DNA from 3 places in the Rothia sp. ND6WE1A genome. Region 3 is predicted to be linked to each of the others. Evidence: riboswitches for the same ligand, from Rfam matches in the RefSeq annotation. Region 3 holds a riboswitch; each other region holds the start of a gene.
The links. A riboswitch is a leader RNA that binds a small molecule or an ion and turns the genes downstream of it on or off. The one in region 3 is predicted to bind S-adenosylmethionine.
Positions count from the first base shown of each region.

Region 1: another riboswitch for S-adenosylmethionine. It lies ahead of A7E48_RS07265 (O-acetylhomoserine aminocarboxypropyltransferase/cysteine synthase family protein); the one in region 3 lies ahead of A7E48_RS03890 (methylenetetrahydrofolate reductase).
Region 2: another riboswitch for S-adenosylmethionine. It lies ahead of A7E48_RS05310 (nuclease PIN); the one in region 3 lies ahead of A7E48_RS03890 (methylenetetrahydrofolate reductase).

Region 1 is NZ_LXTU01000055.1:7,326-10,597, reverse strand. Features, by position in the region: gene A7E48_RS07270 (S9 family peptidase) at 1-1,718, opposite strand, end outside; SAM riboswitch class IV at 1,966-2,081, shown strand; gene A7E48_RS07265 (O-acetylhomoserine aminocarboxypropyltransferase/cysteine synthase family protein) at 2,197-3,272, shown strand, end outside.
Region 2 is NZ_LXTU01000038.1:9,633-12,904, forward strand. Features, by position in the region: gene A7E48_RS05295 (DUF6350 family protein) at 1-170, opposite strand, end outside; gene A7E48_RS05300 (SDR family oxidoreductase) at 296-1,072, shown strand; gene A7E48_RS05305 (plasmid stabilization protein) at 1,075-1,512, opposite strand; gene A7E48_RS05310 (nuclease PIN) at 1,509-1,712, opposite strand; SAM riboswitch class IV at 1,743-1,885, opposite strand; gene A7E48_RS05315 (hypothetical protein) at 2,107-2,970, shown strand; gene A7E48_RS05320 (SNF2-related protein) at 3,047-3,272, shown strand, end outside.
Region 3 is NZ_LXTU01000032.1:9,626-12,897, reverse strand. Features, by position in the region: gene metE (5-methyltetrahydropteroyltriglutamate--homocysteine S-methyltransferase) at 1-674, opposite strand, end outside; gene A7E48_RS03890 (methylenetetrahydrofolate reductase) at 710-1,669, opposite strand; SAM riboswitch class I at 1,764-1,860, opposite strand; gene A7E48_RS03885 (response regulator transcription factor) at 2,249-2,992, shown strand; gene A7E48_RS03880 (cell wall metabolism sensor histidine kinase WalK) at 2,994-3,272, shown strand, end outside.

The DNA.
Region 1 (3,272 bases), on a different contig from region 3:
CCGTGGATGGCAATACGCTGGGCGTCTACCCAGTCCAGTTGCCCTAAGAATTCGGTGGCGTCGACAAAGTCAAAAAAAGTATTTTTCTTCTGAAGTTTCTTGCCGTCCTGATACCAAGACCGCCCCAGCTCACCGCCACCGCGAATATGGGCGACAACAAAGATGACACCGCGGTCGAGCAGGGATAGGCGGGGAATCGAAAAATAGGGGTCGACCGAGACTTCGTAGGAGCCATAGCCGTACTGCAACACCGGATTTTCTCGGGACTTATCGAGATCAGCCCGATGCACCACCGACAGCGGAATCATCTTTCCATCGCGCGCAGGAGCCCACATCCGATAGGCAAGGTAATCCTCGGAGTCAAAGCCCCCAAGAAGCGGCGTCTCTCTGCGTAGAATTAGTGATTCTTGTTCTGGAAAATAATCAAAGATACGGGTAGGAGTTACCCATGAGGTGTAATTAATGCGGACGATGGGCGAATCGACCGAAGTGCTCAGTACCCCGGTAGTGTAAATTTCTTCGGTAAAACCAGCGGGCTCAGTGAAAGTAAGACCGGCGGGGGAATCCGTTACCTTCAGCTGCGCAAGAGCATCTAAAGAAGCCAGGAAAACTTTGACCGTGGTATCTTGGCGAGCAGTTACTACTAGATGGCGCGACGAAAAGGAGACTCCCTCCACACGCACGTCGTCACGATGGGGCATTACCTTAATCCACTGCTGCCGTAAGTCTGAGAATCCTAGCCCGGTGGGCATCGGAGAGAGCACTATCTCTGAGTTAATCGCCTCGAAATCGTGCACCATGATGAGATATTGTTGCCCCGCTATGATGATGGGTTCAACGCTGTATTGCACACGCTCTGTCCGCGGAATCACGACCATCGGTGTGGTACGAAGATTGTCTGTGGGCACCAAGCGAACCTCAGTGAATTCGGAAGAGAACGACGTGAGCACCACATGAGTTCGGTCTTCTGAAAGATTAGCTTCGAGCCACATCCCTTGATCGGGTTCCTTGAAGAGCACGATATCTTCATCCGAGCTGTTGATTTTGTGTGCGCGAATTTCATAGGGGCGCCACGAGTCGTCGACCAAGGAATAGATGAGATAGGTGGCGTCGGCAGTGAGAAAAGCACCAGCAAAAATATCTTCGAGACGATCCGAGCTGATTTCTCCGGTGTTCAGATTCTTGAAGTACTGCGTGTAGCGCTCGTCGCCGGCGTCATCGACGCCGAAGGTCAGGAGCTCACCATCGAGCGAGGGCTCAAAGGAACCAAGCGAGAAAAAAGGTAAATCAGCTGCGAAAGCATTGCAATCGAGCAGAGTTTCTTCTCCCTCTAACTGCTGATTCGATTCAACCAGCGGAGGGGTGAAACGTTCCTCTACGCTTCCTTCTCGAACCGCTGGGACGCGGCACATCAGGGGGTACTGTTGCCCCTCGACCGTGCGTGAAAAATACCACCAGTTGCCCTTACGGGTGGGCACCGATAAATCGGTCTCTAGTGTGCGACCTTTGATTTCATCAAAAATGGTTTGGCGCAATGGTTGTTGCTGGGCGGTAACCTTTTCGCAGTATTCGTTTTCCGCTGTGAGGTAATCGATAACCTCTGACTTCTCTTTCTCTCGCAACCATTCAAAAGAATCGTAAAAAGTATCGTCATGAAAGACTCTGGTAGTCATCTGCTGACGCGCACGAGGCGCAGGCAACGGAGAAAAAGTAGTCATAAGAAGTCCCCTCTAGTTGTGATGCAACCCCATGTTGGGTGTTCATGGCTATATCCCCATTTTAGACGCTATTCAAATAGTTCGGTTCTAGAGCATCGGCGTGCTTTGAGCAAATACATGTTTTTGGCACCGCGAATGTTAACTCTATGACAAAATATGACGCCGAAATTCTGAGGGTCAGAAATGTTCGACATAAAACTCTGCCCTCCTTGACCCTCCCTAGCCTCCTTTGGCTAGCATGAAAGCAGGTCAAGAGAACCAGTGTTAAGCCCCAGCTTACTGGTCGGCAACCCTCCTCTCGCGGTGGGGTGCCCTGGGTGATGACCGGGTACACCTCACCGGCGGGGTGTGCAAGCGCGGGACCGATGCCCCATCTTCTTTGGGGACATACCTACCATCAATAATCTTTGTTGCGATCACTAGACACCCTAAAGATTTGGCATGCGGTTCCAACGTCTACAACCTATTTGGAGCAAGCATGACTAACGAACAGAACGCCATACCCACTCCTTCGCAGCCTGAAGGATGGAAATTCGAAACGAAACAAATTCACGCAGGACAAGAACCTGATTCGGCAACCGGCGCCCGTGCCCTACCGATTTACCAATCCACCTCGTTCGTCTTCAAGAATTCAGAGCAGGCGGCTAATCGCTTTGCCCTGGCAGAACTGGGGCCCATCTATACCCGCATTAACAACCCCACTCAAGAGGCAGTCGAAAACCGAATCGCCGCTTTGGAAGGTGGCGTAGGAGCACTTTTACTTTCTTCGGGTCAAGCGGCAACGACGAACGCTATCTTGAACGTGGCAGGAGCAGGCGACCATATCGTCGCGTCCCCTTCTCTTTACGGCGGATCCTTTAACCTGCTCAAATACACCCTGGCTAATTTAGGTATCGAAACTACGTTCGTCGCTGATCCTCTCAATATCGAGGACTGGAAGAACGCGGTGCGCCCCAACACCAAGGCGTTCTTTGGCGAAACGCTGCCTAACCCTCGGGGCGATGTCTTTGATATCGAGCCGATTGCAGAGGTCGCCCACGAGGCAGGCGTACCTCTTATTGTCGATAACACCATCCCTACCCCTTTCCTCTTAAACCCTTTCAAATTTGGCGCAGACATCGTGGTACATTCCGCCACCAAATACCTTGGCGGACACGGAACATCGGTGGGAGGAGCCATCGTAGATTCGGGTAATTTCGACTTTGGGAAAGACCCCGAGAAATTCCCCCTCTTCAACACACCAGATGAGGGTTACCACGGGCTGGTCTACGCCCGCGATTTAGGTAAGAACGGCGCATTCGGCGTCAATCTCTCTTACATTCTCAAAGCGCGCGTAGGGTTGCTCCGCGATTTGGGGCAGTCTATATCTCCTTTTAACGCGTTCAACATAGCAATTGGGCTTGAAACTCTTTCGTTACGCGTCGAACGCCATATAGAAAACGCCACTAAGGTAGCGCAATTCCTCGAAAATCACGACGCCGTGGAATCGGTGCAGTGGGCGGGGCTAGAATCATCGCCCTACTACGAGCTCAAGCAGAAGTACATTCCCCGTGG
Region 2 (3,272 bases), on a different contig from region 3:
ACACCCAGCAAAGAGGAGTCATTAAACCCGCCGGCAAACCACACTGCCACCAATAAAATGAGCACGGTCGCGAACGAAAGTACAGCAGTCATTAACAGTTCGATAGCCCCCTGCATCCAAAGAGGCATAGGGAGCGAACGTTTCGGCGGGGTTTTGGAAGTGGTGTTCATCGTCCTTTATCTTTTCACGAACTGCACCCTCAGGTGTAGCTGGCAGTCGCTTTGAGCACGATTTGAATCCACATTTTTCGAAAATAGCCAGCAAGCTCTCAGGTTCTCATCCCTAAACTAGAGAGATGAGTAGTTTTTCATCTATGCCTTATGTTCTCATCACCGGCGCGTCCTCTGGAATTGGCGCAGCTTTTGCCCGTGAATACGCCACACGGGGATACTCTTTAGTGCTGAGTGGACGGAGGGTCGAGAAACTTGAAGAACTCGCTCACGAGTTGAGGACCGCCGATATAGATATAGAGATTCTCCCGGCAGATTTGCTGAAGGGCGACGACGTCCAGCGCCTCATCTCGCGTCTTCAACAGGAGACGAACCCCGTAGAAATTCTGGTCAACAACGCTGGTTTTGGTCTAGGCAAAGACTTTCTTTCAGCAAGCGTTCAGAGTCATCTCAACCAAGTGGAGGTCTTGGCAAAAGTTCCGCTGGCACTGATGCACGCGGCGTTGGGCCCCATGGTTGATAGGGGGCGGGGGCGAATCATCAACGTCGCATCTGTTGCTGCCTTTACTCCCGGTGGAACCTACTCTGCAGCTAAACGGTTTTTGGTGTCTATCAGTGAATCAGCAAATTTGCAGTATGCTACCCGCGGGGTAAGTGTCACCGCCGTCTGCCCCGGACTAACGCGGTCAGAATTTCACCGTGTTATGGAGGTTTCTGAGCCTCAGGTGCCAGGGATATTCTGGCTGAGCGCCGAGCAGGTTGCTCGCACCGCCATTACAGCGAATATTCAAGGCAAAGCGGCAGTAGTGCCGTCGGCGCCCTACAAGATTATGCGATGGAGTAATGCCCTACTTCCCCAGAAAATCATTGGAAAAGCGCTTGAGCGAACCCGCAATTACTAGGGTTATTCTTCAGTAAAAGGATTAGTCGCCTGAACGCCCCACCGTTGATACACCTCTGCTTTGGAAGAGGCAATCTCCAGCTGGTGCACTTGAGCCGTTGCACAGATGAGCCCCTCTAAAGCCGCGGTGGGGAGCGGCACGGTTCTCTCAGAACCTACCGCGTGGAATCCCCGCTCAGCCTGGCGACCAGCCCATTCCAACGAAACCTTTTCATCGATTTCTAAAACGTGCTCCCCAAAACGATCTACCAGTTCGCTGAGCCAGCGTTCTGTTTCCGTATAGGGGTAAAGTCCTTTAAGCTCGCCCAAGCTTAACACCGAAATGTAGAGAACTTTATAGGAGTTACGCCGCAGAAAAGCTACCACCTTCGGGTCAGGAGTCGCTTTGCGGATTTCCGCCAGCACATCCGAGTCAAGAAGGAGTCCGGAAAACTGGCTCATGCGACCTGAAGTGCGCCATATTCAGTGGCAGGAACCCCTGATGGATTTGGGGTCAGCAAAAAGTTGAGAAATTCCGAACGCTCATTAGAGATGCGGGTGTAATCCTGGATAGAAACTGCGGAGTAGCCTCCACGAGCAGTCACCGCAACGGTGCTGAGGTTCTTCTGAATAGTTTCGTGGGGTCGAGCGGTGGTAGTCATAGCCACACTGCGCCTTCGCGCATTCCTTTCGAAGTGCTCTTGTCTGTACCAGCCTGCGTTGGTAGCAAACGCGCTAACAACGCGAATACAGACCGCTTCGTCATCCGAGCCACCCGTGAACATGGGGTTGGCGTTCAACTAAAGTCGGAGCTTGTCAGTTGAAACTCTTGAAGCTGTTTAAAACCATAACCCACCGTTTCTGAAAATAAAATACCGTCCCAGAAAAAAATTGATTTACCCGGGAGGGAAGCCATCCCCTAAAATGTGAAAAGGGTAAAAATTGAGGACGAAAAAACTTTCGTTCTCAATCATTCACCTCCTCTGCACCTCCAAAGACCCATGTCTTTGATAAATCCCCCCCCCATTGAGGTATTGCCCGCCAAGGAAGCCCTACATGTTATCCAATAACACAATAAAGTTTCTCTCCCGACGTCTCATAGCGCTCTCTGCCACCGCAACGCTTGCCTTGGCAGGATGCTCTCCCGTCGCCACCAACCAGAACGCTCCGGATGAAACCAAAAGCCTCACCGAAGTCCTAGAAGAAAATCCCGATGCCGTATTACCCACTCAAAATGACATCAGGGTACAAAAAACTATCCCCTACCTCATGGCCTCCCCCACAACCGAGCACTTTAACGCAAAACAGTGGCAAAAAACCTCAACCCGCATCCCAGCAACTCAAAAACAGCTGATGTCGGATAACCCACTTCTTGCCGAACAGGTCAACCAAAAATGCGTAGCCTACGAGCAGCTGGGGCTGGGATTATTTAGCACCCCCGGTGGAAAATTTACTATCCAAAAAGGCGAACGCCGTCGTATTACTCTGGGACAGAATGGGATAGACCAGCTTTCAGGGTATATTTCAGTATTTTCTGTAGCAGATGCCACAGCTGCCCAGCAGCTCATCTCCACGTTAGAAAAGAACTCCGCCGATTGCACAGAAGCCCTGACCCAGCTCTATCCCGGTAGCGAAGATGCTTTTGAGATACATCGAAATCCCACTCCCAGCGGAGCTCCCAGCAACCCTGATTTGACGAGTTTGAGCGGCCAATACTCTGGAGATGCCTTTGGTTTACGAGTCACCAAGGTAGACAACTTTCTCGTAAGCACTTGGTTTAGAACAACCGGACATCATGATGATTCCAACGTGATGGAAACTACCGATTTCATTCACCGCATCGCCGTAGATAAAGCGGAAAAGCACTCTTCGGCTCCCCGCGGTGGACGCTCGCAGACAGCAAATTCTGAACAATCATAGGTAGCACTTCACCACGAAGAATTGTTCTCGGCTAATCTGGTTAAGTTAACCGTTTGGCCCTTATACGGAAGAGACTATGAGCGATTCGACTGCTTTTCCCGCTATCCCCGTCACGGCTGCTGAGATTATTCGTCAAGTAGGGCACGGGGCATATTCACGCGGGCAGAAGTACATGCGGGCGGGCAACGTAGCACGGTATAACTACGATGACGACGCGCGGATGCTCACCGGTGTGGTGACAGGCAACGATGTCACCCCTTATTCCACCAACATCACATTTCCTGCAGTCAAAACTCCCGGTT
Region 3 (3,272 bases):
TGGTCCGCCACCAGTGCAGGCTCATCGAACTGTACCCATTGCATACCCCTCTCGGTGAGCTGAGTCAGAAGCTCCTCATAAACCGCCAGCAAATCGTCGAGACGAGAAAGAGGCTCGAAGTCTGGTGCTGTGCCGTCCTCAGCTTTAGCCAACGCCAAAAAAGTAATCGGACCTACAATCTGCGGGCGCACACGCACGCCCTGCTCCTCAGCAATATCAAGCTGAGCGAACAACTCCTCAGGATTCAACTCAAACGAAGTCTGCGCTCCAACCTCGGGCACAAGGTAGTGGTAGTTCGTGTCAAACCACTTAGTCATTTCCAACGCAGGCTGATCCTGGGTGCCACGCGCCAAGTCGAAATACCCCTCCAACGGTAGGATGCCGCGCTCATCCAGGGCATCGGCAAAACGGGAAGGAACCGCGTTGACCAAACGAAGCGTATCGAGTACCTGATCGTAGTGAGAGAACGACGCCGGAATCGCGTAGTCAGCGTTCAAACCGAGTTCGGTGAGGCGGGCAAGGTTAACTTTTTGAACCTCAGCCACCTGCGCATCTAGCTCACTGCGGTTCGCAGTCCCCTTCCAAAAAGCCTCCACTGCTTTCTTAAGTTCGCGGTGGCGACCAATGCGAGGGTAACCAACAATAGTTGCTGCAGGAAAATTCTGGACTGACATGAAAAGTGACCTTTCAGGAAGATAATGAAAAAGTGTTAAGCGGAAGCAGACACGGACGCGTATTCGGCGTCTGACGTAGAAAAATGCGACGGCTGAGAAGATTTCAGAGGACTAAAATAGCGCGACGTATAGGGAGCGATATCGAGATGCTCCAGCACATCGAGGACGGCGCGGTGCTCGTTGAAAGTGTAAAAATGCAAACCACTGGCACCAGAATCTAGCGCTGCTTTACACTGATGCAACGCATACTCCACCCCAATCTTGTGGCGCTCCGCCTTGTTATCGGCATTCTCTAACGCACTGGCAAGATCCAGCGGAATAGCCAACCCCGCCAACTCGCACAGCCGAATGAGACGGCGCAACGACGTCACCGGCATAATGCCCGGAATAATAGGCAAATTCACCCCGGCAGTCTGCGCCGCATCCAACAGTCCCTGAAAACGAGCGTTATCAAAGTAAACCTGCGTGATAGCAAAATCAGCACCCGCACGTTGCTTAGCCAGCAAAATCTCAATATCTTGAAGAAGCGATACCGACTCCGGGTGCTTCTGCGGATAAGCAGCCACCCCAATCGACAGCTTTCCACCGGCAAAATGCGCAAAATCTTCACGTTCCACCCGGCGAATAAGCTCCACTAAGTAGCGCGCAAACGGAAGCTCCAGAGCATCAGGGGAAACCCCCGCCGGAATATCACCGCGCAAAGCCAACAAGCCCCGCACGCCTAAACCCACAATGAGGCGCACAGCGTGTTCCAGTTCCCCCACTGAATGCCCCACGCACGTCAAATGCGCCAACGGAGTCAGCTTGGTTTCGTGCACCAGATAATCAAGCAAAGCGAGAGTCTGTTGCTTACGCTCGGCAGTACCGGAATAAGTCACCGAAACATAGTCAGGGGAAGTAGCCGAAAGCTCGTCAATGGTTTGCAACAAAGAGTCACGACTTTCCACAGACCGTGGAGGGTAAAGCTCATAAGACAGAGCCGTATGAGGTGCCATAGAGGGCATTTCCTTTCGATGGATTCGCCCGATAGATACACGCCCACCCCTTTATAGGGGAGGAACGAACGTATAGAAAAGCAGAAAGCTAATTCTTCTATCGGTCCTGGCGGGAGCACCTTCTCCCGATTGCTCGGGCGAGGTTGCTGCAGCGTCGTAGAGCCAGATCTCTCGGCCGCTCTTGATAGATAACAGAATCAATATAAATGGGCGCATCACGGGCTCACAAGCGAAAACGCCTAGATGTGCCTATGTAACTTCGTGTAGTGAATATGTCTAGGTAGCGTCATATTAAGTTATGTGAAAGCAGGGTGAGGACGAGCTATAAGTCGAGAACCTGGCGTAGCGGGAGGAAAGCTGGCTGGGTCTGGCGTGAATCGCCTTCCTGAGCGCTAGCGAAGCAGACGAGAGGGATTGCTTGCCGACGCTACGCCAGGTATCGGCAAATCGCGTGTTCTCAGCCGAGTTGTTCCGCTTTCCTGTGTTTAACCTATGCCCCCGGCATGCAGTTACTTTGTAAGACCCAGAAACAAGCAAAACGTCAGATCCATAACACCCTCAAACGCTAGGCTTATACACATGAGCAGCAGAGCACACGAAATCGCCAAAAACCTCCCCACTCTCGAACACGTAGATGGTACGCCCATCCGCGCGCTCGTCGTCGACGACGAAGCCATGCTCGAAGAGTTAGTCAGCGTAGGTTTGCGCATGATTGGGTGGGATGTTAAATCGGCAGGAAACGGCCCCGATGCGCTCGCAGTAGCACGCGAGTGGCGTCCCGATGTTCTGGTGCTGGACATTATGATGCCCGGATTCGACGGCATCGAATTACTGAGCCGCGTGCGGAAACTTTACCCGCAGGTGCCCTGTCTTTTTCTCACCGCTAAAGACTCGGTCGACGACCGCATCGAAGGACTTGGCGCTGGCGCCGATGATTACGTGACCAAGCCTTTCTCTATGGAGGAGGTCATGATTCGCCTTCACCGCCTCGTACAGCGTTCAGGCGTTGTGGCAGCAGACGACGCCGAGCTGGTTGTCGGCGATCTCGTGCTGAATCAGGATACCCGTGAAGTGACCCGCGGTGGAGAAGACATCTCACTCACGGCAACGCAGTTCGACCTGTTGCGCTATCTCATGGAAAACCCTAAGCGAGTGGTCTCAAAATCTCAGATTCTCGATAACGTGTGGAACTACGATTTTGGCGGTCAAGCGAACATTGTGGAGCTCTATATCTCCTACTTGCGCAAGAAAATTGATGCAGGTCGAGAACCTATGATTCATACGGTTCGCGGTGCTGGTTACGTGATTAAGCCGGCTAACTAGCGTGAACTCGTCTTTCGCATCTGCGCCTCGCCTGCGCACTATTTTGACGGCTATATTAGTGGGAATGTTGGGCGTTGCCTGCCTGATTATCGGGCTCAGCAGTTTTCTCACTATCAAGAATTCCTTAGAATCGCAGGTGAGCGAGCGGTTAGATCAGACGTCGCACCGCGCCATGATTTTTAAGCCCGAGGACGCCCCTGTGCGCAACGGCGGCGCGGGTGGGGCGGACGGGGCAAATGCGGAGGGCGCGCAAAACGTATGCGAGACGTCCGCTAGTAGC